DNA from 3 places in the Brevibacillus sp. SIMBA_040 genome. Region 3 is predicted to be linked to each of the others. Evidence: riboswitches for the same ligand, from Rfam matches in the RefSeq annotation. Region 3 holds a riboswitch; each other region holds the start of a gene.

Region 1 (8,105 bases), on a different contig from region 3:
ATCATGTTATGGAGATCCATTACAATGGGGGAATACTGCTCAAAGCATTCATAAAACGCTGTAAAAGCAAGTGAAGCCAGAATCGTATCCCAAATAAATTGACGCCCTCTTACCAGACATGCCACAATAAACAGCGGAATGTCGAGCATGAGCATCATCATCGCCGGAGAAAGGTCAAAGGCGTATTTGGCCAGTAAGCCCAGTCCGACGAATCCACCCTCAGACAGGTGGTTCTGATAGTTAATGTGATAATAGGCAAAAGCAAGCAAACATGCACCAAACAAAATCAAACTGTAACGCCTTGATACTTGCAGCGCTCTCCTCATCATGGATTCCTCGCAGTTTTGTCGGTTTTGGCATAGACGCCCAACCAACTACAGAGGAACTTCGTAAGTTTAAGTCGCTACTCATACAAAATGCCCCGCTTTCGTAGTAGATTGGTACGTCTTTAGTGACGTTCAACTACTACGAAGCTAGATATAGGAGAGGTCATACTGTTTCCAGATCGCCCTATGGGGACGCATGGTATCCTGATCCCTTCCATTGCTTTTCTTATATGATAACACAAATACGGGGAAAAGACGAACGTTCCTCGCCTTTTCCCCGTACTAAAAACGAAATGCCCTGCTCTTCAGCTCAACTGGAATACCGGCAGTGACCATAAAAACCTGGTCGCTGATTGCAGCAACGCGCTGATTCATCAGTCCAGCGAGGTCACGGAAAAGTCTCCCCAGCGGATACTCCGGCACAATCCCATCGCCTACTTCATTTGTGACCAACAAGACAGTCCCTGGATATTCGCGTAATACTGTCAGCATTTCTGTCAGCTTTTCCATGATCCTCTCCATCGGGTTGTCGTTTTCAAGCTTCAACAACCAGTTGGACAGCCACAAGATGAGACAATCAACGAGTATCACCGTCTCTTTTGTCGCTACATCCGGCCTATTCTTGAGGGCTTGCAGGACGTCAGCGAGCTCATACGGCTCCTCTATCGTTTTCCAGTCAAAAGCCGCTTGCTGCCGCCTAAGCTGATGCTGGTTTACCCTTTCCTTTAGCTCTTCATCAAATACAGGGGAAGTCGCGATATAAATCCCCGCTGACGCGATATGGGCAGCATATTTTTCGGCAAAGGTGCTTTTGCCACTTCTAGCGCCTCCTGTGATCAGTACGACCAACCCGATCCCTCCCCTACCTCCACGATTCTGATTTCAAAAAGATCTGCGGCAATTGATGTACAGGATGCTCCATCACGATCGGTCTCGTGCCATAGACGTCTTCGATCAGGCTGCTTTGCATGATTTCTCTTGGCCCGCCAACCTGTACCTGTTTTCCTTTGTGAAGCATCAAGATACGATCACAGTACAGCGATGCTAGATTCAAATCATGAAGGACGGCGACCACCGTAAGCCCGGTTGTCTTTTGCCAGCTTTTCACGATATCCATCAACTGAATTTGATAGCCGATATCCAAGTAAGTAGTCGGTTCATCAAGCAGCAGCAGCTTTGGCTTTTGAACCAGGGCTTTTCCAAGCGCGACTCGCTGTTTTTCCCCACCGCTCAGTTCATCCAGCCCTCGGTCCTCCAACTGCTGCAAGCCAAGCATCTCGATAATGTCATCAATGAGAGAAGACGCATCCTCCGCCTCTTCGCCAAGCCAGTTCTGGAAAGGGAAGCGTCCCATCTCCAGCACCTCCCGGACACGAAAGCCTACTGGTGGAAGTCCTTCTTGCTCCAGCACCGCCAAAATCCGGGCAAGCTCCTTGCGAGTGTACTTGCGAAGCGGCTTTTCGTTAATGATAATTTCGCCAGCATCGCAGGAGATTACGCCGGAAATCATTTTTAATAGGGTTGATTTGCCGCTTCCATTTGGACCGATGATCCCGAAAAATTCTCCCTTATTGACGGAAAAGTGGATGTCCGCCAGAACCGCCGTCTGATGATATGACTTTTCTAAGCCAGTGACTTGAATCATTGCCTACCTCCTGCCCAGCCGTTTGTTCTGCTTTAACAAATAGGCGAAAAATGGTGCCCCCAGAAAAGCAGTAACGACCCCCAATGGAATTTCTGTTGGACTCAGTAGCATTCTCGCCACTGTATCTGCCCAGAGGACATAGATCCCACCGCAAATCGTCGCCATCGGTAACAGCAGTCGATAATCCGGACCTACCATCAGCCGAACGAGATGTGGCACGACTAGACCGACAAAGCCAACAATTCCCGCAATAGAAACAGCACCTGCCGTCAAAAGCGTAGAGACGATCAGGACAACCAGCTTCGTTCGTTCCACACTGACGCCCAAGTGAGCTGCTTGCCGCTCTCCTAGAGAAAACAAATTCAGTGCGCGTGCGTAAGAAACGAGAACCATCAGGCCGACAATCAAATAAGGCATTAACACATATGTAAAGTCCCAACCCCGAAATGACAAGCTTCCCATGAGCCAAAAGACGATCTCGTTTACAGCTTTATCCGATAGAGACACCATAAACGACACAAGCGAGCCAAGGAATGCCTGTACGACCACTCCAGAGAGCAGCAATGTCTCTGTTTGGAGCTTTCCTTGTGTATTCGCCAGTCGAAGTACAATCCACAAGCTGACAAATCCCGTCAGAAAGGCCACAACCGGAATACTCCACTGCCCCAAAAAGGAGATGTGCAGACCAAAAAGGATGAGAAAGGCTGCACCGACTGCTGATCCTGAAGCAACGCCCATCGTATACGGATCAGCGAGCGGATTGCGCAGCACCCCTTGAAAGCCAGCTCCCGCAAGAGACAGACACGCCCCTACCAAGACAGCCAATATGACACGTGGAAACCTAATCTTCATCACAATTTGCTCCGAGGATTCTTGCCAACTGACCGGTATCAGGTCACCCAGCCCGGGAAGCTGATGCATCAAAATCAACCATACCTCTGAAAGGGGAAGCTGGGCTGAGCCGAGCGAAATGCTGACCACCATAGATGCCAGCAAAGTGAGGCAAGCCACTCCTCCCCATAACAATAGACGCCTTTTCATTTTATTTCACCAGGTCAGGATAGATCGCCTTTGCTACTTCCTTCAAGCCCTGTGTAATACGTGGGCCAGGACGAGAGAGCATATTTTGATCCATGCCAAGCACTTGCTTATCGCGAATGGCTTTCATTTTTTCCCAGCCTTTGCGCGAAAGGATGATGTCCTCTAGCTTTTTGGACGTCGCCGTATCAACGATTCCGTTTGCATACAAGATCACATCTGGGTCATCCTTCAAAATCTTTTCCTCGCTAATGGCATTCCAGCCCTCTGTATCCGATGCGACATTGATCGCTCCAGACAGGGTAATCAGCTCATCCATGAACTCTCCCTTTCCCACGGTCCAGCCAGGGGAGAACTCCAGGTAAACTTTTTTCTTTTCTTCCGGTTTTACGTTCTTTACGGCATCTGTCACTTCCGCAATATCCTGCTTCATTTGTGCAACCAGTTTTTCTGCCTGCTCCTGCCGGTTCGTGATAACACCCATGGCAATAATATTGTTCATGATATCATCCAGCTTTTTCGGGTGCGTTACGTAGACAGGCATGCCCAATGATTTCAGCTTGTCAGCAACAGCCTTTTCCATCGATATGCCGCCGATAACGAGATCCGGGTTATGTGACAGGATGGCTTCCTCATTTGGCGTTACGACCCCACCTACCTTTGGTTTTGCAAGAGCTGCTTCTGGATAATCATCATATTCAGAGACTCCGACAATCCGATCATCTAAGCCCAACGCGAATAAAATCTCGGTTTCAGCCGGAGAAGTAGAAACAATTCGTTCAGGAGCCTTTTGGAATGTTACTTCTTTACCTGTCGCATCTTTCAACGTTAGCGGGTATGTTGTCTCCTTCACAGGGCTAGTGGCAGGATTCGTTTGAGATGCTTCCTTCTTCGCTGGAGTCTGGGCATTTGGTGCTGGCTGGCTGTTGCCCGCTCCCGAGCACCCAACCAAGCTCAAAGCTATCAAAACAGGGATGAATAATGGCAGCGATCGTTTCATTGTAAACTCTTCCTTTCTTCCCTAACTTAAAAAGCCCCTTTGCGTCCTCTACGGAGCAAGGGGCTGGCATTCAGGATGAACTACGTCATAGGTACCACCTGAGCTAGCCGACCCTTTCCGCGAAGGTACTGGCGCAATAAACAAACAGGCAGGTCTCCTGGCTTACGGCACATATGAATGCCGCTTCACAGTGGCGGGACCGCGCCGGATTTTCACCGACTTCCCTTTTCACCCCGTTTCTTTTACGAAGAAACAAGGCACCTGTTTGCATGAGGACTATTTTATTGTAAATAAGGTTATGACTCACCCACCATGATAGCACTCATCCAGAAAAAAAAGAATGAAAAAGAAAACCAAAGCCCTGACAGGTCCTTGGTTTTTCCATTTGTTTCACTATTTTTGTCTTTTTTGTAAATAGTCGATAATCCCCATCGAGCAAACTTCCAAATCCAGCTTTAAAATGCCAAAGACTTCGTGGTGGGCAGAAATACCAGCAGTTTGCAAATCATCCGCTACCCGATTCAAAAGTCTTGAAGCGAGCTCTTCGTAGCCAAGTCCTGCCGCCAAGACGGCCTCCCCTTCCGCGACAAACACAGGTAGCCATTTTGTTACTTGCTGGTACACATCCTCTACCTGGTCAGTCATACCAAAATGACCAAAGTAAATCCGATCCAAGCCACGCTCGCGATAACGTGCAATTGAGTGTAGCATCTTGTCAGGGTCAAACTGGTTGGGAGAAGTCGAAGGCAGAACGAGATGCAGACCATTTTCTTTGAGCTGCGGGTAATGTACTCCTGCCGTATCTCCTGTAAACATCCCGTTACTCACTGGGTCGTAGATGCTGAAATGATGGTTGGCGTGACCAGGTGAGTCCAAAAATTCCAGTGTACATCCAGGTCCAATCGACAGCGTCTCTCCATCTGCCTTTACGATTAAGCGATTCTCTGGAACAGGGACGATCGGATCGAATAAGGACTCGAACTGCTCACGGTATACCACTCGGGCACCCTCCATAAGTCTACTAGGATCAACCAAATGTCGCGCGCCTTTTGGATGGACGACGATTTTGGCATTTGGGCACTCTTGCAAAAACAAGCCCGCACCACCTGCATGATCCAAGTGGATATGTGTGACGATTATGTATTTTACCTGGTCCAGAGAATATCCCAGCTTGGCCAGACCTTCACGAATATACGGGACAGATGGACTTGGACCGGTTTCGATCAAAGTGAGCTCCTCTTCTGCAATCACATAAGTGCCTGTCCGCCCAGGCAAGCCCAAATCAAAGCCGTCAATCAGGTGAATTCGCTGCCCCAGATGAAGTGGTTCTGTTGTCTGCATACAATCGTTCTCCTTCTCTTGTTTTGTTCGTTATCGTTTTTGAACACTGCCTGCCTTTTCTTTACTTTACTGTATCATTTTACCTCTCGTCATTTGTGCCAGTTCCGATTGCTTCTGCTGCCTGATTGAGCTGTTCACGTGCTTTCCGGCAGCTCCACGGCCTGATTTCGGTATCCCAGCTTTGTCAGTGTTAACTGTACCTTTGGACGCTTTCTTTTAGCGGTTCCAACGCTCGTCAACTCCTTCTTATGACAGGAATGGCATTAACGCCTCTACAATGACGTCTGGACGATCTAAGTGAATAGAATGTGTAGCATGCCTCGCTAAAATGAAGGTACCTAGATTGGACAATGCCACCTGTTCTTGAATCAATTCCTGCCAAATGGTTTCGATCATGTTTGCTTCTTCTGCGGGAACACCGTCTTGAATGGATGATAGTACTGACTGAATAGGATCGCGACCAATAACGGTAAGCGGCACTTGAGGAAAACTATCCATTGCCTTAATTCGTCGAGCACAGCCCTCCCAATGTTCGATTTCCGAAGCCATTGCTTTGTACAAAAATGGACTGCACAAAAATGTCTTGATTTCACTTTGTGCCCAATCGGATAGCCTTTTGTGAGCCGAACTCAAAATAGGATCTAATATTGCACCCAGTTGCTTGGCATTCATCGTGGCAAATTGTCTACATTTACGAATCCAATACTCATCAGTGTCTTCTATAGATGAAACTGGAATTTGGTTTAGCCTTTCCAAAGAATCTGATGTGGAATCTACAAGAATAACTGCCTCTGTTTTTTCCGGGTATGCTTTTGCATAATGCTGAGCGCACAAACCTCCATAGGAGTGACCGACTAAAACAAAAGGCTCCACCATTCCGATATTTTGCAAAAGCTCATCTAATTCATCGATAAATTGGGCAGTTGTTCTCTTTTCTTCGCCAATTTCACTTTGTCCACATCCAGATCTATGAACGATGACAAATCCTGCAGCTTCCTTCCATTCATTTACAACTAATTCCCATTCGTGTGCCGATGACGACATACCTGGAAGAATCACCACCTTGGGTATCCCCGATCCCCCTATAAAGCACTCTACTTTTCTCCCTTTACTCATTACAATTTTCCGATTCATAGGAAAAGCCCCCATCATATTGTTATTTCGAGTATACTTCCCCTCCCTTCATTTTAACATTTTATTTACTGATTATTTTGAATGAATATCATTTTGCATGGAAAAAAGCTGCCCATGTGAAGGCAGCTTTCGCGATTAGCTATTATTGATGAGACGATTGATTGCCTGTATAAATCACAACTGCATCTCTTAGAAACTCTGCAAGACCAGGCTGTTCTTTGTCATAGTACGCTGTGAATCTCGGATCGTCAACGTACATCTGCGCAATCCCAGCATGCGCTTCGCTGCTGTAGTGATCCCAATAAAAGCTCAGCCATTTTCGGTGCATATCTGCTGCCTTCTGCGCGAGCTCACTGCCAGGATCTCCTGTGGTGAATGCTTGGGCGAGTGTTTTAAGCAGATCATCACCAAGCTGCTCTACTTCAGCATATTGCTCTTCGGTCATCCCTTTTATTTTCGCGTTAGCTTTGTCAATTTGATCGCTTCCATATTTGGCCCGAATTTCTTCGCCGTACTTTTCTTCATTGTTGTCTATAAGCGTTTGCTTGAAGCCTTCAAATTTTTGCTTGTCACTCATTTTACTTTTTCCCTCTCTTTCAGCTAAAGTCATTTCGACATTGGCAATAAGTGCATCTAACTGAGCACGTTTTTCCAGGAGTTTCGCGCGATGCTCCCGCAGTGCGTGGCCAGCGTCATAATTCGGTGAGGTGATGATTTCCTTGATTTCCTCCAAGCTCACACCTAGCTCTCGGTAAAAAAGGATTTGCTGCAGGCGGTCCACCTCTTGCTGTCCGTAGATGCGATATCCGGATGAATTGATTCTCGCCGGCTTGAGAATGTCAATTTCATCGTAATATCGGAGTGTCCGGGTGCTGACACCCGCCAGGAGCCCTAGCTTTTGTACGGTATATTCCACTTTGATCCCTCCTGACAAATTCATCGTACACATTTACGTACCGTCAATGTCAAACACAATCTGATGAAAAAAAGGACCCAAACGTTAAAGACTTCCTCATTGAACTATCGTTCTCCATTAGTTGAGAAGAGGCTACCTCGTCGTCCACAGGTAGCCTCCGTTTGATCAAATATTCTACTTTCGATTCCCTATTGGTAAGGTTTAGTATCCATTCCTAAAAAGATATAAACCGAAACCTAATGTATCCCTACCCCATTCTAGATAAGTATTTCTCCAACTCCTAATTCTTGTTAGCATAGCTTCCACGTCGGGATCATTAGGGTTTTCATAGCAGTAATTTTCAATTGAGCTCGCATAAAGACCCTCGTATGCATCCCAATCATCTTCACTTGCTACAACGGAGTAAAGAGGTGTCAGTCCCAACTGTTCACCCAGCTTTACATTTCCATGATGTGTCTTCAAATCTTCAAGTTGTGCCCCGAGCGCCTGTAAATACTCAACGGGAGGAGTTTTCTTCCAATACCCTTCACCAACGAGAATATATCCACCGGGATGAACGCATTTTCTTAATGCTTGCAACGTAGCTGCTAAATCACCAACTGCATGTGTAGACCCAACGCATATACCCAATCGAAACTCTGGAGTGGAATAATTGTCCATCACTTGTTTTGCATCTTCATTGACAAATTGGATGCGGTCTAACGA
Region 2 (8,105 bases), on a different contig from region 3:
AGCAGCATACATCAGTAACGCCTCGCTCGTATCTAGAAAAAATTCGAGTAGATAAAGCGGCTCATCTGATTCATACAACCCGCTTATCGAATTTGGAAATAGGCTATGAGGTAGGATTTCAGAGTCCATCTCACTTTTAACGTATAGAAATTTATAAGCGTGACGCTTATGAATTCCGGAGCGCATGAAAACTTTCCGCTAAACGCGGTCGCTCCTCATTGAGGAAGCCTCGATAGGGGTTTTCTTATCAGGCATTTCGCAAAGGAAAGCGGTGCTCCCTGGGAGAATATCGCAAAAAGGCAAAGTAGGAAGGAGGCAAGCTGATGCCTGTGTCAACGATGGAAATAGCAGTACCCGATTGTTTTTCATTCTTTGAATGCTTGAGCTTTTTGGGTAGATCCGACCTGGAAGTATTGCATCGTATTGAGAATGGCTGCTTGTATAAAGCATTGATGGTGCAGGGGGAAGCTATGTTGCTCAAGATAAGCGCAGCTACGCCCAAAAGTCCCCGAACGATCCAGATGCTGCGAATTGAATTTCTCGTTGGGACACCTTCCGATGAGATACGCAGCGAAGTGATGATCTACCTGGATCTATTATTTGATTGGAAGCGTGATTTGACGCCTTTTTATGAACAGGTAAAGCAGGATGAGATTATGCGGCCGCTTGTAGAACGATACTACGGCTTGCGGATTGTTGGCATCCCGGATTTGTTCGAAGCACTGACGTGGGCGATCATTGGTCAGCAAATTACGCTCAGTTTTGCCTATACGATGAAAAAACGCTTCGTCGAGCAGTTTGGCGAGAAGGTGATGTACGCAGGAGAAGCGAGTTGGCTCTACCCAACGTTTCAAACTGTAGCTTCCCTGCAAGTAGATGACTTGCGAGCACTTCAATTTACCACTAGAAAAGCGGAGTACGTGATTGGAGTCGCTCAAAAAATGGCGTCAGCCGAACTGAGAAAAGAAAAGCTGCTTACCATGCAAGAGCCAGGGCAGATGCATGCAGCCCTCACTTCAATTCGAGGTGTGGGGGCGTGGACAGCCGACTACGTCATGATGAAATGCTTGCAGCAAGCGTCTGCTTTTCCAATTGCCGATGTAGGCTTGCATAACGCGCTGAAAATCCAGCTTGGCTGGCAGGAAAAACCGTCGCTGGCACAAATCAGGCAGATGGCCCTGAAATGGAAGGGCTGGGAAGCATACGCTACGTTTTATTTATGGAGGTCACTGTATGACGACATTTTATAAGCTGGACTACCCATCGCCAATCGGGGTGCTGGAAGATCATCGGGACAAAAGAGGCCATTCGCTCGATCATGTTTGCAGAAAGAGAAGAGCCCCTACCTGCAGAGCACAAGGAGGAGCTACCGCAAGTATTATGGGACTGCTACCAGCAACTTGATGAATATTTCAAGGGGACACGAAGCGCATTTTCATTTCCGATCTACATGACTGGGACAAGCTTTCAAAAAAGCATTTGGAATATTTTAGAGACGATACCGTATGGAGTGACAACCTCGTATTCAGCGATTGCCCACACCGTCGGCAATGAAAAAGCTGTGCGAGCAGTAGGCAATGCGAATGGAAAAAATCGCTTGAGCATCGTCATTCCTTGTCATCGGATCATCGGGGCAAATGGCAGCCTAACTGGCTATGCGAGTGGATTGTGGAGAAAGGAATGGCTTTTGCAGCACGAAAAAACATATGCCGCTCCCCAAAACCACCGAAAGTAAGATAAAATGAATCTACTGGACAAGGTTGAAAACTACATAACTGGGAACAGGTTCCTTGGGAGGTATAAAAACCAAGGATAATAGGGAAGCTCGGTGAAAATCCGACACGGTCCCGCCACTGTAAGAGGGGAGTCAGTCACAAATGCCACTGATCCGATATGGATTGGGAAGGTAGCGACTGATGATGATCCCTAAGTCAGGAGACCTGCCTGTTTCGACAACACTGATCGACCTACGGTAGATAGGGAGGTGTTAGAAACCGGCTTGCATAGTAGCAGATGTTTTCTTTTCTGCTTTTCTCTGGCATTTCTAACGTTCGATTCGATCGTGAGAAGTGTCTTTTTGCGTTGGGCTAAAACGATAAGGCAAGGAAATAATGAGAGGACAAGTACAAACAGATCGGGGGGTAATCATGAACGAGCTGTTCATTTGTCAATGGTGTGGCTATGTAGAAGAAATCGTCATTTCGGATGAGAGTGCCCCAGGTTTGCTCCAATGCTCGTGTTGTAGCAAGGAGGAGGTAGAAAGTTTATTTGCGGAGTAAACACAGGAAAATCATTTCAAATATGTGAAAATTATGCTAGTATTGTCTGCTAAAGCAGCTGAATTGAATAAGGTGGAAACAGGTGCTCTACGTCAGATGACGGAGCTTAATAGGGAAGCTCGGTGAAAAACCGACACGGTCCCGCCACTGTAACAGATGAATCAAGTGCAAAAAGCCACTGATCACTTCGGTTGGGAAGGTGCTACTTGATGGTGATTCTGGAGTCAGGAGACCTGCCTGTTTTGACGACACTGATTTAACCTACGGAGAATGGGGAGGTGTTAAAGACGGCCGTGTTTGGATTGTATATAAAACATAGGGGCATCTTTTCCTTGCATTCATAAAAAGGGAGGGATGTTTTTTTATTTGCTACCGTGAGTTTTTGATGATGGTAAACAGGAAAGAGAGGAAAAAGCATGCTGCACACAAAAAATCGACAGAAGATACAAACGATTGGGTTATGGCTGTTATCACTTTGCCTCGTCTTCACATTAATCGGATGCGGAGCAGCTCCTGAGCAGGCAACGTCAGAACCAGCTGCATCACAAAAAGCGAATGAAGCAGCATCAGATGCAATCGAAATCAATCCAGAAGAAGTGGTTCTTGCAGCCCCGCGCGATTTGGCTCCAGGGGCACAGGACGCGTACTATACAAGCACCATTCTATATGTATGGGAACCCCTATTGACAGCTGGAGAGAACGGAGAACCGGCACCAAAGCTTGCGAAAAGCTGGCAGATGTCAGATGACGGCAAAGAGTGGACTTTCACCCTGCAAGAGAACGTTCTTTTTCATGACGGAGAAAAGCTGAATGCGGATGCGGTTATCGCTAACTTTAAACGCTATGAGCAGGTCAGCCCGAAAAGCTCTCCCTTTTACACGCTGGATAGCAAAAAATCGTACCCGGGCTTAAAGGAAATCGTCAAGGTGGACGAGCATTCGTTCACGCTCAAATTCGAAAATCCGCAGCCTACACTGCTCTATGCGATGGTAAATTTCTCAAGTCCCATCTACAGCCCGAAAAATTTTGATGAAAAAGGGGATTTTAACGGTCTGCCTCAAGGCACTGGCCCCTTCAAGCTGGTTGCCCATGAAAAGGATCAGTATGCGCTGCTAGAGGCATTCGATGGGTATTACGGCGAAAAAGCGAAGAGCAAAAAGATTCGCGTGCGCGTCATTCCTGATCCAGATACAAGACTTTCGGCATTGAAATCTGGTGAGGTCATGGGTGTGATGGATTTGGGAGCAATCCCGCCGTCTCTCGCAAAGGAACTGCTAAAGGATGATCGCTTCGAGATTTCTACTGCCAAATCGACAATCTCGCATTACTTGCATCCGAACGGCAAAAAAGCTCCACTCAACAATCCTGCCATGCGAAAAGCAGTCAGTATGCTGATCGACCGAGAGCAATTGGTACAGGAGCTGTATTTGGGCTACCCGACTGCTACAGCAAACCTTCTCAATGCGACCTCGCCGTTTTACAAGGATTTTCCGATCGCGCATAACGTAGATGAAGCCAAAAAGCTGGCAGCAGAAGCACTCGGCGGCAAGCGCGAGAAAATTGATTTGATTGTGCCAACCTACGGGCTGAATCGCTACCCATACAAAGCACAGGCAGAATGGCTCCAGGCGGTCCTGTCCGAGCTGAATCTCGAAGTGGAAATTCGAATTTTGGATGGGGCGGCATTCAAAGACGCACAGGCAAAGGGTGAGTACCACCTTGCACTGGCTACCCAAGGCTTGCCAAACGCCGATCCGTATACGATCTTTACCAACTATATCGCCAGCGATGGTTCGAGCAACAAGAGCTACAGTCTCGGCTACAAAAGTGAGCGGGTAGATGCTCTCTTGGGACAAGCAAAGAACACGCTTGCGATGGATGAGCGAAGAAAGCTTTATGATGAGCTTCAAGCGATTTCCGTTGAAGAGCTGCCTACGATTCCACTGTTTAACGATGCGAGTCTGATCGCCTACAACAAAAAAATTAAAGGCTATCAAGCGACCATCTACGGAACGACACTCCCGCAGCTAGAGTGGGCGAAGTAATATGCTGTATGTGGTTCGCCGATTGGCTGCGACTATTCCTATCTTGATCGGGATATCCTTGCTTGCCTTTCTTCTTAGCGTCATTTCGCCGGGAGATCCTGCAGTGGAAGCACTTAGCATGAGTGGAATCAGCGAACCGACTGAGCAAGAAATCGAGAAAAAGCGTGAAGAGTTGGGATTGAATGAATCGCTTCCTGTTCAATATGGGACGTGGCTCGTTAAAGCCGTTCAAGGCGACTTGGGCGTGTCCTATATGACAAAGGAGTCGGTGAGCGGTGAGATCATGCGTCGCTTGCCTGTCACGCTCTGGATCTCCCTTTTGGCGGTTCTGTTTGCTGTAGGCTTGGGAGTTCCGCTTGGGATGCTCATGGCACTGAAAAAAAACTCGTGGCTGGATCAAGCAGGGCGGTTCCTTTCACTTTTACTCGTTTCGATCCCTGGTTTTTGGCTGGCGATCTCACTCATTACCGTGTTTTCAGAACAACTGGGGTGGCTTCCAACAAGCGGGTACGGGACTTGGCAGCATCTCGTCATGCCTGCCCTGGTCCTAGCTTGCGGCACATGCGCCATTTTGATGCGTTTGACACGAGCGGCGCTGATGGAGGCACTGAATCAGAACTACATTTTGACTGCACGGGCAAAAGGATTACGGGAGCCAAGCATCCTCTCATTTCACGCCTTGCGCAACTCACTGATCCCTCTCATCACCGTTATTGGGACCTATTTTGGTTCGATATTAGGAGGCTCGGTTATTGTGGAAGTGATTTTTGCATTGCCGGGTATCGGCATGTTTGCCATGGATGGCATCTTCCGCAGAGATTACCCTGTCATTTCGGGCTACGTTGTTTTTACAGGTCTGGTTTATGTGGTGTTTAATCTGCTTGTCGATCTATCCTATGCCTGGATCAATCCGCAAGTAAAGCTGGGAGTGAAGCTGAAATGATCCGACTTCGATTCTTCCTTCACTCTCTGGGCCCCATTGGGGTCATAGCCATCGTGATTCTGATCGTGCTACTCGGCAGCAGCTTGCTGGCACCGTGGCTCGCTCCCTACGATCCGAACCAAATACGGATGTCGGACAGACTGGCGCCGATTTCAAGCGAGCATTGGCTGGGGACAGATACATTGGGACGAGATGTACTCAGCCGAGTGCTGTACGGGGGAAGAGTCTCGATCATGCTCGCTCTTGCTGTAACTGCCGCAACGATGCTGATTGGCCTTATTATCGGTACTCTAGCGGGTTATTTTGGAGGCTGGCTGGATGATGTCACACAAACAGGTATTCATATTTTTCAAGGCTTGCCCGGACTCAGCTTCATGATTGCCATCGGAGGGACGCTCGGACCCGGTGTGGAGAGCATGTTCATCGCATTGGTGGTCACTTCCTGGGCGGACTTTTCCCGAGTCGTCCGTGGCGAGGTCATGAAAATACGGGAGGAGTCCTACATAGAGGGCATTCGGGCGATCGGAGGCAATCACATGTATACGCTGATCAGGTACGTGATTCCAAATATGATCGGACCGATTATCGTCCTGTTCACAGTGCGTATCGGGCGAGTTATTTTATCGATTGCTTCACTAAGCTTTCTTGGACTTGGCTTGCAACCGCCGACACCTGACTGGGGCGTTATGGTGAACGATGCCAGGCCGTTTTTTCGCAGCTATTTTCACCTGATCCTTGCTCCTGGTCTATGCATAGCCTTGATTTCGTTTGCGATTAACTGTATCGGTGATGCCCTGCGTGATGCACTTGATACAAAAACAGAAAAAGCGGGCTGGTTATCGTGAAGAGGATGGAGAAGGGGGTGCCGTCATGGAACCATTGTTGTCGATAGAACAGCTGACAGTCACGTTTCACACGCCAAAGGGGAAAGTAAAAGCTGTAGATGGTGCCAGCCTGACCTTGCACAAGGGACAAATCGTCGGACTCATCGGAGAAACAGGGAGTGGGAAGTCTGTACTGGGTCTCTCCATTCCAGGGTTGTTGTCCAGCACAGCAGAAGTATCAGGAGCGATTCGATTCAAAGGGCAAGATTTGCTCCACCTCCAGAAAGACAGCTTGCGAAAGCTGCGAGGGACCGAGATCGCATTTGTCCCGCAAAATCCCGCTACCTCGCTCAATCCAGTGATGCGAGTTGGTCTTCAGATCACAGAGGCGATAAAGGCTCCTTTTTCACGAAAACAAAAAAGAGCGCATGCTGCCCACTTGCTAGAGGAGTTGAACATGCCAAAACCATGGGACACGCTCCAGCAGTATCCGTTTCAATTGAGCGGTGGGATGAAGCAGCGCGTACTGGCTGCCATCGGAGCAGCTGGACAGCCCTCGCTCCTGATTGCAGATGAGCCGACAAAAGGACTAGATGCACTCGTGCGTGACCAGGTTGTAGGTCTTATCCGTCATGTCGCAACTCATACTGGTGCAGCCATTCTTGTGATTACGCATGATTTATATGTGGCAAGGTCATTATGTGATGCAATCGGCGTCATGTACGCTGGAGAGATTGTCGAGAGTGGACCAACCGAGCAGCTTTTCACAAAGCCGAAGCATCCGTATACGAGTGGGCTGATTCGCTCCATGCCAGGAAAAGGAATGATTCCGATTCCGGGGGTCAGCCCGAGTCTCATGGAGGAGCATCGTGGCTGTAAATTCCAATCGCGCTGCTCGCAAAGGCTGGGGGAATGTGAGTGGAAAGCCCCTCAGCTTTTCGAGATTCAGGATCAGGATCGTAAAGTGAGGTGCTTTTTGCATGATTCGAGTCGAGCGCGTGAGCAAATCGTTCCAGAGCGGATGGTTGCGACAGCGGACGCATGAAGCAGTCAAACAGGTGTCTTTTTCAATCGGAAAAGGAGAGACACTGGGTTTGATCGGTGAGAGCGGCTGTGGCAAATCGACTTTGTCTCGATTAATGGTAAAGCTGCTACCTGTTGATAAAGGGAAGATTTTTTTCGAGGATACAGACATTACCGATTACACGATGAAGCAGATGTTTTCACTGCGCACCAAAATGCAAATCATTTTCCAGCATCCGGACTCGGCTCTTCATCCTCGTCAAACGATTCTACAAAGTTTGCTAGAACCGTTATTGCTTCATCAAATCACGGACAGAAAGCAAGCGATTGAGCGTGTACAGGATCTATTGGCATCCGTCGGTTTAACCGAAGACATATTGTCGCGTTATCCCCACCAGGTCAGCGGAGGACAAATACAACGTGTGGTCATCGCGCGTGCACTGACACTGGAGCCGCGCTTTATCGTCCTGGATGAACCGACCTCCATGCTGGATGTTTCTGTGCAGGCACAAGTCATTGATGTCTTGAAAACGATCCAGAAGCAGTTTGATTTAACGTACTTGTTTATCTCCCATGATCTCGATTTGGTGGCACATGTCAGCGATCGAATTGCCGTGATGCACAAAGGAGAGATCGTCGAGCTGGATCAGAGCAAGAAAATGATGGGTGAGCCTGTCCATACGTATAGTCAGAAGCTTGTTAAGGCTTTTCGCACGTATCAGATGAATGGATAAAAAGAGGAGGAAATAGGATGAGCGATAGACCGAATTCCATGACTGCATCCGCTTTTTGGGTCGCGGCGTGGGAGAGAGCCGTACAAACTGATTTGCGAGTGAGTGACGATACCGAAGAAGAGAATTTTTGGGAAGAGTATGCGCCTATGTACGATGAGCGCAATCCGCTCGCACCGTATACTGAGGCTTTGATGGAGGTAGTGCATTCTCACCTTGCTCCCGATGATCATCTGCTGGAGGTAGGTCCGGGGACGGGG
Region 3 (8,105 bases):
TTTCCCGTTCGACCAAAGCCTCCTGTGGCTCACCTGCGAATACCAGCTGCCCCTCGTCCATCACGCAAATCCATTCCGCCCATTCGAAAGCGATATCCATATCGTGAGTCGCCATCAGTACAGTCGTCCCGCTCTGATGGATATGATCAAGTTCGCGGAGCAAATTTTTCGTCTGGTAGCGGTCAAGATACGCTGTTGGTTCATCCAGGAGAAGCAGCTCAGGCTCCAGCACCATGACTCCTGCCAAAGCAAGACGTCGCTTTTGTCCGAGGCTCAGATGATGAATCGGCGCGTCAGCCAGCTCTCGCAATCCGAATACGTCTAAAATGCTCTCTATTTTTGCCCGAATGACTTCAGGAGGCAGCTTGCGATTACACAAGCCGTACGAAATATCCTCCGACACCGTACTCGCGATCAGCTGGTGCTCCGGGTCCTGGAAAACCAGCCCCACTCTTTGCGTCATTTCCTGCAGAGCAGAACGCTTGTAGACAAACGGTGTCCCTCTCCATGAGACCTGCCCTTTTTGTGGCTGAATAATGCCGTTTCCGTGGAGAAACAAGGTGGACTTGCCACAGCCATTGCGACCTAAGAGAACGCATTTTTTCCCCTCGGGTATTCCAAACGATACACCCTGCAGGACAGGTCCTCTGCCCCCCGGATACGAGTAGTGCAGGTCATGAAATTCCAATAGTGTCAAAACCACCAACCCCCTGTCCAGCCCTCGAGCAGAATCAGCATGATACAGCCTGCTATGGACTCCCTTTCATAGCGAGGCGACCGGACATGCGAGTGCAAGCTGAGTACATCAAAGCTGTCCGCAAATCCTCTGGCTGACATCCCCTTGTAAAGTGCCTCGTATTTACGCATGGCGCGAATAAACAGCTGCGCTGCCAGCATCCCTGCGTCTCGCAGCATCGCTTTGAAGCCTTGATGACCACCACGGGAACGCTGTGCAATCCAGAGCTGATACGACGTTTGCAGCAGAACAAAAATAAATCGGTACATGATCATTAAGAGATCAGTCAAAATCGACGGTACCCCGATCCTGCGCAGCACCTGCAATATTTCTGCAAAGGGCACAGTAAACAGGATGAATGCAAAACAGCTCAAGCTCGCCATGGTGCGCCAAAATAAAACATAGACCTTGCCAAGCGCTGCAGACGAAATATAAACCACATACGAACCGACCTTCCACGCTGTCAGCAGCTCTATTTTTTGCAGATCGGCTCCTGCTTTTACCCAATCAATGAGCAGAGCAGGGAGTCCCGCAACAAAAAAGGAGGTGGACAAGAGTAAAAAGAGCAAATAAGAACGCACAGGGATGCGGGCGTAACCGATCACCCACACCCCTACCCACACAAATACAAGCATTTGCACCAGCGCATGCCCTAAGAGAACGAGAAGCAGCAGCGCGCAACCAAACAAGAGCTTGTGCTCCGGCGGAAGCTGCCTCAGTCGATTTTGATAGGAAAGGGAATCAAGCTGCTGCCAATTCATTTTTTCGACTTATCCAGCCGTCCCTTATACAATCCCATCGCATAGCCGACGACGCCTGCACCTAGAGCTGCCTGAACAGCAAACAACAGACTTTCCGTTTCTCCTCCTGGCGGCTCCAGAAGAGGCTGGAACCATGGCTCATATGAAGGCGAAATTTCCTTGATTGCTTCTTCTGCTGCTCCGTCGGCTCCACCGAATTCCGAATCCTGAACCAATACCAGCGGCAGGACAGCCAGTACGACTACTCCTAAGAGTAACAGCCAGTTTAATCCCTTTTTCACAGCGTTTCCTCCCGTTTCAGCAAGCGTAATTGGGACAATTCTTTTGCGTTATAAGATTGCAGCCAGTTCCAGACAAGAACGGTCAGCAAGCCCTCACTAATCGCCAAAGGAATTTGGGTAAAGGCAAAAATGCTCGCAAATTTTGCGAAGGAAGCCAGCACTCCACCTGTTTCAGCTGGAAACGCCAATGCCAATTGGATCGAAGTGACGACATATGTAGCCAAATCAGCTAAGGCAGCTGCCGAGAATACAGCGAGACGTTGACTACCATTTGCACGCATGATCAAACGATAAATACCGTACGCTACCATCGGGCCCACAACTGCCATTGATACGGCGTTGGCTCCCAGGGTCGTCAAACCTCCGTGTGCCAATAAAAGCGCTTGAAACAACAGAACCAAGCTTCCCAAAACAGACATTGCCAGAGGACCAAACATAATTGCCCCAAGTCCGGTACCTGTAGGATGCGAGCTGCTACCTGTCACCGATGGAATTTTGAGAGCAGATAGAACAAAAGCAAAGGCGCCCGATACCCCCAGAAGCAATTTCATTTCAGGATGTTCTTTGACGATCCTGTTGATCGAGCGCAATCCAAGAATAAAGAATGGCAAGAAGACTACCCACCAGAACAGTGCCCAGGAGATTGGCAAATATCCTTCCATGATGTGCATCGCATGTCCTGTCTGAGGTTCATTCACTAGAAAATAGAAAACAAATCCGGCAATTAATAAGCATGTTGATACAATCCGCGACCGATTCATTCGACTTCCTCCTTTTCCCCTTTTCTTTCCTTTCTTACTTCTACCAAACAAAAAAATCCCATCTACACGAAGACGAGATTTGCGCGCACAAAACAATAGACCGACCATTCAGCCATATTGCCTCGTATTCACCGCTCCTTTCCGCGAAGGTATCCGGGTGTGGCTGCTAGGTAGGTCTCCTGGCTTCCAGATCGATGCGCTCTTTGTCCTTCCCCATATAGATATGAGTGGATTTCTGTCAAAGAGAACTCCCTGGTTACAGTGGCGGGACCGCTCGGGACTTTCACCCGATTCCCTGTTACCCTCTATGGTTCAACGCCCATAAAGGCACCTAATGCCAACAATATGAAATTTTCGGACAATGATGAATTGTCCTCTCTTATTATAACGAAAAGAGAAGTAAAGAAAAAGAGCACAAAATAAAGGATGCGAGCAGAATGTCAACCGAAGGGACAGGTTCTGCTCGCAGTTATGTGAAATATTTATGCTTTTGCGTCGACTCCAACCGCTTCACTGATATGGGTAAAACCATCGCGCTTCATCAGCTGCAGCAGCTTTTTATTAATTTGCTTTGGGATACCAGGGCCTTGATAAATCATCCCCGTGTAAACCTGAACCAGGCTGGCCCCTGCGCGAATTTTTTCATACGCGTCTTCACCGGTATAAATACCGCCTACACCAATGACAGGAACCTTGTCGCCAATTTCTTGATAGATTTCTTTTACCCAAGCGGTAGAACGTTCAGTTAGTGGTCTTCCACTCAATCCGCCCGCTTCGTCTGCATGACGATGATTTTTCACGGCTTCCCGAGAAAGAGTCGTATTGGTAGCAATAATTCCGGAGATCCCTTCCTCTACGGCAGCGTGTACGACATCACGCATTTGTTCGTCAGTCATGTCAGGAGCAACCTTTAACAAGATCGGCTTTTTCTTTACCCCGCGCACTTCCATCTCTGCTGCTTTTTCACGTACAGCACGAACAAGCAAGCGCATGCTCTCTGTCTCCTGCAAATCTCGAAGATTTGGCGTATTCGGTGAACTGATATTAATTACGAAATAATGGCCGTATGAGTACAGCATGTCCATACATTTACTGTAGTCGGTGGCAGCCTCTTCGTTTGGTGTCACTTTGTTTTTCCCGATGTTGATCCCAATCGGAATATCGGAATAGGCATAGTCTATCAAGCGCTGTGACGCCAGATAGGCACCCTGATTGTTAAAACCCATCCGGTTGATAACCGCTTGATGCTCAGGAAGTCGGAACACACGCGGTTTCGGGTTGCCTGGCTGTCCCTGTGGGGTAAGTGTACCTACCTCGACAAAACCAAACCCGAGGGCACCCAGTGCATGATAAACCTCCGCATTTTTATCAAATCCAGCTGCCAGACCTACCGGGTTGGGAAAGGTTAGTCCCCATAGCTTTGTCTCTAAACGCTCATCTCGCATCTGGAAAACCATTTTTAACAAGTTTTTTCCTGGAGCCGAATCCTCCACCAGCTTCAGGGCATGAATCGTCTTCTCATGAATTTCTTCCGCGTCCTGCTGAAACAGATACTTTCGTATAAGCTGATACATCTGGTTGCACTCCTCGCTCCATTTTTACCTCATAGTAGAATACCATACTTTGCTTACGCTAGGTAACCTCTATATAGTGATACATATTTCCAAGCAGGCAGGTAAATCATAACAGCACCACCATTATTAGAGATGACGAGGAACCGCTATGAAAGTGGACGGAAAAATCGGGATTGGCCAAGCAATCATGATGATCATGCTGACAGTAGGCATCACCAATCATGTAACCGTCATCCCTCTATTACTCAGCAAGGCGGGTCGCGACTCGTGGGTAAGCGTTCTGCTCACTGCCATTCCTTATATTTTTTGGGGCATCATTCTCGCTTTTATTAATCGCCGACTCAAGCAGCAGCCATTGTCCACATGGCTTACTCGTAGCTCCGGCAAATTCGTCAGCTACCTGATCCTGACTCCGATTATTCTCGCCTTATACTTGATGGCATTAGTCAGCCTGCTTGATACACAAACATGGACTACTGTAAATTATTTGCCGCGAACGCCAGAATGGGTGACTGCCCTAGCTCTGATCGCTTTTTGTGTGATTGCGGCTCATCGAGGTATTGCCCCACTTGGCATCACGGCTGGCATGTTGCTCCCTGCTGTATCCATCCTTGGTTTTTTTGTCGCTTTTGGCAATGTTCCTAAAAAAGACTACAGTTTGCTTCTGCCGCTGTTTCAACATGGATATGCCCCGATGCTGCACGGGATGCTTTATGTAGGTGGAGGCTTTGTAGAATTGTTTGTCCTGCTTCTGCTCCAGCATCATGTTCGTGCTCCGCTGCGACTGGTTCACTACATGGTGCTTGTATTTATCATCGTCATTCTCACGCTCAGTCCGTTGACTGGTGCAATCGCAGAGTTTGGCGCCATCGAGTCCACTCGCCAGCGATTTCCTGCATTTGAGCAGTGGCGTTTGCTTACAATCGGTAAGGATATTGAAAACGTGGAGTTCTTTGCCATCTATCAATGGCTCTCTGGATCCTTTGTGCGCATCTCGCTCTGCTTTATTTTAATTTGTGAGCTCTTGCAAGTGCATTCCTATGCAAAAAAATGGCCACTGCTACTCTTTCTCGGCGGCAGCATGATTACGATCACCAGCTTGCCTTTCAGTGATATGCAATTTGTTTCTTTCCTATCAATGGTCTATTATCCGCTATATTTAGCTGTCATTTTAGCCATCTCACTCATTCTAGGTGGAGTAGCCCTGCGGCAATCAATCAGACAGGAGGATACTGGTCATGAGTCGTGAAGCCGAGCTACGCGAACTATTTGCCCATTGCTCAGATGTCGTTCTCTTGCGATTGGTTTCGAGTGAAGACCAGCAGAGTCTGCTCATGTATTGTGAGGGACTGACTGATGTTAGGCATATGCAGGAGGTTGTACTGCCACAGCTCGATCAATTTTTGGCAAAAGGCGATCTCCGCTCCCTTCCGCTCATTCCTCTTCTGGATGAACAAGAGTATTGGGTGGAACGTTTATTTGCAGGTGAATTGTTGTTATTTCTGCGAGATTTACCGCCTTTTACGTGGGATATTTCCAACAGGCCGCAGCGTACCACGGAAGAAGCAAATACGGAAGTGTCCATCAAAGGGCCCCGTGACGGATTCGTCGAGGATCTGAGCGCCAATGTCGCACTCGTGCGCAAGCGGATGAGAACACTCGCACTAGCTTGTGAGTCGTATACACTCGGAACACGCTCCAGAACCAGAGTATCGATGCTATACATGCGCGATGCAGCTCCTGCTGACCTCGTGATAACGATGCGAGATCGGCTAGCTGAATGCGATAGTAAAAAAAACATTAATAGCGCGATTCTCGAGCAAAGATTGAGCGACCATACCTACTCTCTCTTTCCACTTTTAGATTACACAGGACGTCCTGATTATGCTATTTACATGCTATTTCAAGGAAAAGTAATCGTGATGGTGGATGGCTCTCCTCTCGCCTTGATTGCACCCGTAACTCTTTTGGAGCTCATTAAATCTCCCGAGGATGATCAATATCCGATTGCCTATGTGTGGCTGGAGCGCATTTTACGTTTGGGAGGAATCTTTATCGGCGTCTTTCTCCCAGGGTTTTGGATCGCCTTATCTGCTTACAATGTGGAGGAATTTCCTTTTCAATTGCTGGCTACTATTACCCAAGGGAGAAAAGGGCTGCCATTCTCTGCTCCGATGGAGTTATTCGGGATTCTCTTTATTTTTGAATTTCTACGCGAAGCAGGCGCTCGTCTGCCCAAAACAGTCGGGCAAACACTCGCTCTGGTAGGAGCGCTTATTATTGGAGATGCGTCCATTCGTGCAGGACTTACCTCTCCCTCCATGTTGTTTATTGGCTCGCTCACCGTCGTTGCTTCATTTACTCTGATCAATCAGTCTTTGAGTGGAGCCGTCACGGTAGCCCGGTTTGCTGTTTTTCTCCTTTCTTCGATACTTGGTATTTACGGGTTTGTACTCAGTCTTTTGATCATGGTTTATTACTTGTCTACTCTTACTTCGTTTGGGAGACCTTACGTCTTGAATCATTCTTCCAACTTTTTGAATACGCTTGTCAAAGTTTTATTCCGCCCTCTGATTGGAATTTTTAAACAGGGAGATAAGAAAGGGGCATGAAATGAAGCGACAACTGATGGCATGCTTGGTACTGCTGTTGTCTGTGGGCTTCACAAGTGGATGCTGGGATCAAAAATCGATTCAGGATCTAAACTACCTCTCTGCAATTGGAATTGACTACGAGAACAACCAATACGTCCTGTACGCCCAGTCAACGGACCTGTCCAGTGTGGCAAAACAAGAAACGCCGGGCACTACAGAACCCCCTGTAATCATCTCGATCGGTAGAGGAGAAACATTGCAAAGCGCTATGGATAATATGCAAAAGAATGCGCAAATTCCTCTGTTCTACGGCTTTGTATCCACGCTTATTTATCACGAGCGCATGCTCCAAAAGGATGTAATCGTAACCTTTGACATCTTGAATCGGTATGGACTGCTTCGCTATACCAAGTGGGTGTTCGGGACAAGAGAGCCGATAGCAGAAGTCCTTAGCAATCACTCTGTCACCGGCTTTTCTCCACTGAACTCTCTTTTGCATCAGCCGCAGGAAGTGTATAAGCAGCGTTCTTTTATTGAACCGATCCGGTATTACACCTTTATTTCCCGCTTTTGGGAACCAAGCAATACGGTTATCATTCCGAACATCTCCGTATACAAGCACGCCTGGAAGGAAAATAACAAGTATATTTCTCGCCTCACCATCGATGGTATTCATACCGTTTACAGGGGCAAATGGAACGGATTTTTCCCCAATAATGACCTGCTGGGTCTTAGGTGGATGAATCCCCATACGGAATTTGCAGGATTAATCGTAAAAGAAAACAATAAACCAAAAGCTACGTTGCGCATCCAGAACGTCGATGTGCATGTAACGCCCATCAAGACAGGAGAAGACCCCCGATTTCGTGTCGATATTCATATGAACGGCTTTATTCGAGAAATGATGGGGAGGGTATCGGCTGATTTCATGAAAAAGGATGCGGAAGAACAGATCGAAAAGCAAATCAGAGGAACTTTTCTGAAGGGGATTGCTGCCGGGACCGATCTTTACGGATTTGAAGAAGCCCTGTACAAGCTAGATCTTAACGCGTGGAAACAGTTTGCCAAAAACCACAACAATAAACTAAAAGCAGATGCACTCGCCGAAGTAAACATTCATGTCCGTTTAAGCGATTCAGGCAAAATGAAGCTGAACTGGTACCACTATCCTGAACATCTCCTGCCTTGAGCGAAAAAAAGCTGCCCATCTCTTCAACAAGAGACAGGCAGTTTCTTTTTTTAACTATATAGCTCCTTAGTTTTTCACCAAGAGAACTTCTTCAACAGCTGCATAAGGGAGATTGTGTGTGTCGGCAACTGCTTTATACGTTACTTTACCCGCAATCACGTTTACGCCTTTAGCCAATGGCTTGTTGTCGCGGATCGCTTGAGCGTAGC

What was found. Region 3 has a riboswitch for cobalamin ahead of SB752_RS02600 (energy-coupling factor ABC transporter permease). Riboswitches for the same ligand answer to the same signal wherever they lie in the genome.
Region 1: it holds a riboswitch for cobalamin, as region 3 does, so the genes downstream of both, SB752_RS10210 (ABC transporter substrate-binding protein) here and SB752_RS02600 (energy-coupling factor ABC transporter permease) in region 3, are expected to answer to the same signal.
Region 2: it holds a riboswitch for cobalamin, as region 3 does, so the genes downstream of both, SB752_RS11095 (ABC transporter substrate-binding protein) here and SB752_RS02600 (energy-coupling factor ABC transporter permease) in region 3, are expected to answer to the same signal.

Annotation. Positions count from the first base shown of each region.
Region 1 covers NZ_JAWRXI010000005.1:87,439-95,543, reverse strand. The annotation lists gene SB752_RS10230 (YitT family protein) at 1-329, opposite strand, end outside; gene cobU (bifunctional adenosylcobinamide kinase/adenosylcobinamide-phosphate guanylyltransferase) at 609-1,175, opposite strand; gene SB752_RS10220 (ABC transporter ATP-binding protein) at 1,189-1,971, opposite strand; gene SB752_RS10215 (FecCD family ABC transporter permease) at 1,975-3,012, opposite strand; gene SB752_RS10210 (ABC transporter substrate-binding protein) at 3,014-4,009, opposite strand; cobalamin riboswitch at 4,140-4,289, opposite strand; gene SB752_RS10205 (MBL fold metallo-hydrolase) at 4,403-5,350, opposite strand; gene SB752_RS10200 (alpha/beta fold hydrolase) at 5,597-6,484, opposite strand; gene SB752_RS10195 (MerR family transcriptional regulator) at 6,627-7,400, opposite strand; gene SB752_RS10190 (SAM-dependent methyltransferase) at 7,602-8,105, opposite strand, start outside.
Region 2 covers NZ_JAWRXI010000005.1:264,382-272,486, forward strand. The annotation lists gene SB752_RS11080 (helix-turn-helix domain-containing protein) at 1-140, shown strand, start outside; gene SB752_RS11085 (DNA-3-methyladenine glycosylase family protein) at 324-1,250, shown strand; gene SB752_RS11090 (methylated-DNA--[protein]-cysteine S-methyltransferase) at 1,319-1,735, shown strand; cobalamin riboswitch at 1,767-1,962, shown strand; cobalamin riboswitch at 2,343-2,534, shown strand; gene SB752_RS11095 (ABC transporter substrate-binding protein) at 2,696-4,324, shown strand; gene nikB (nickel ABC transporter permease) at 4,326-5,267, shown strand; gene SB752_RS11105 (ABC transporter permease) at 5,264-6,112, shown strand; gene SB752_RS11110 (ABC transporter ATP-binding protein) at 6,138-7,136, shown strand; gene SB752_RS11115 (ATP-binding cassette domain-containing protein) at 7,072-7,848, shown strand; gene SB752_RS11120 (class I SAM-dependent methyltransferase) at 7,866-8,105, shown strand, end outside.
Region 3 covers NZ_JAWRXI010000001.1:518,030-526,134, forward strand. The annotation lists gene SB752_RS02585 (energy-coupling factor ABC transporter ATP-binding protein) at 1-697, opposite strand, end outside; gene cbiQ (cobalt ECF transporter T component CbiQ) at 694-1,497, opposite strand; gene SB752_RS02595 (energy-coupling factor ABC transporter substrate-binding protein) at 1,494-1,778, opposite strand; gene SB752_RS02600 (energy-coupling factor ABC transporter permease) at 1,775-2,539, opposite strand; cobalamin riboswitch at 2,692-2,889, opposite strand; gene SB752_RS02605 (quinone-dependent dihydroorotate dehydrogenase) at 3,022-4,113, opposite strand; gene SB752_RS02610 (endospore germination permease) at 4,262-5,362, shown strand; gene SB752_RS02615 (spore germination protein) at 5,352-6,725, shown strand; gene SB752_RS02620 (Ger(x)C family spore germination protein) at 6,727-7,896, shown strand; gene ald (alanine dehydrogenase) at 7,963-8,105, opposite strand, start outside.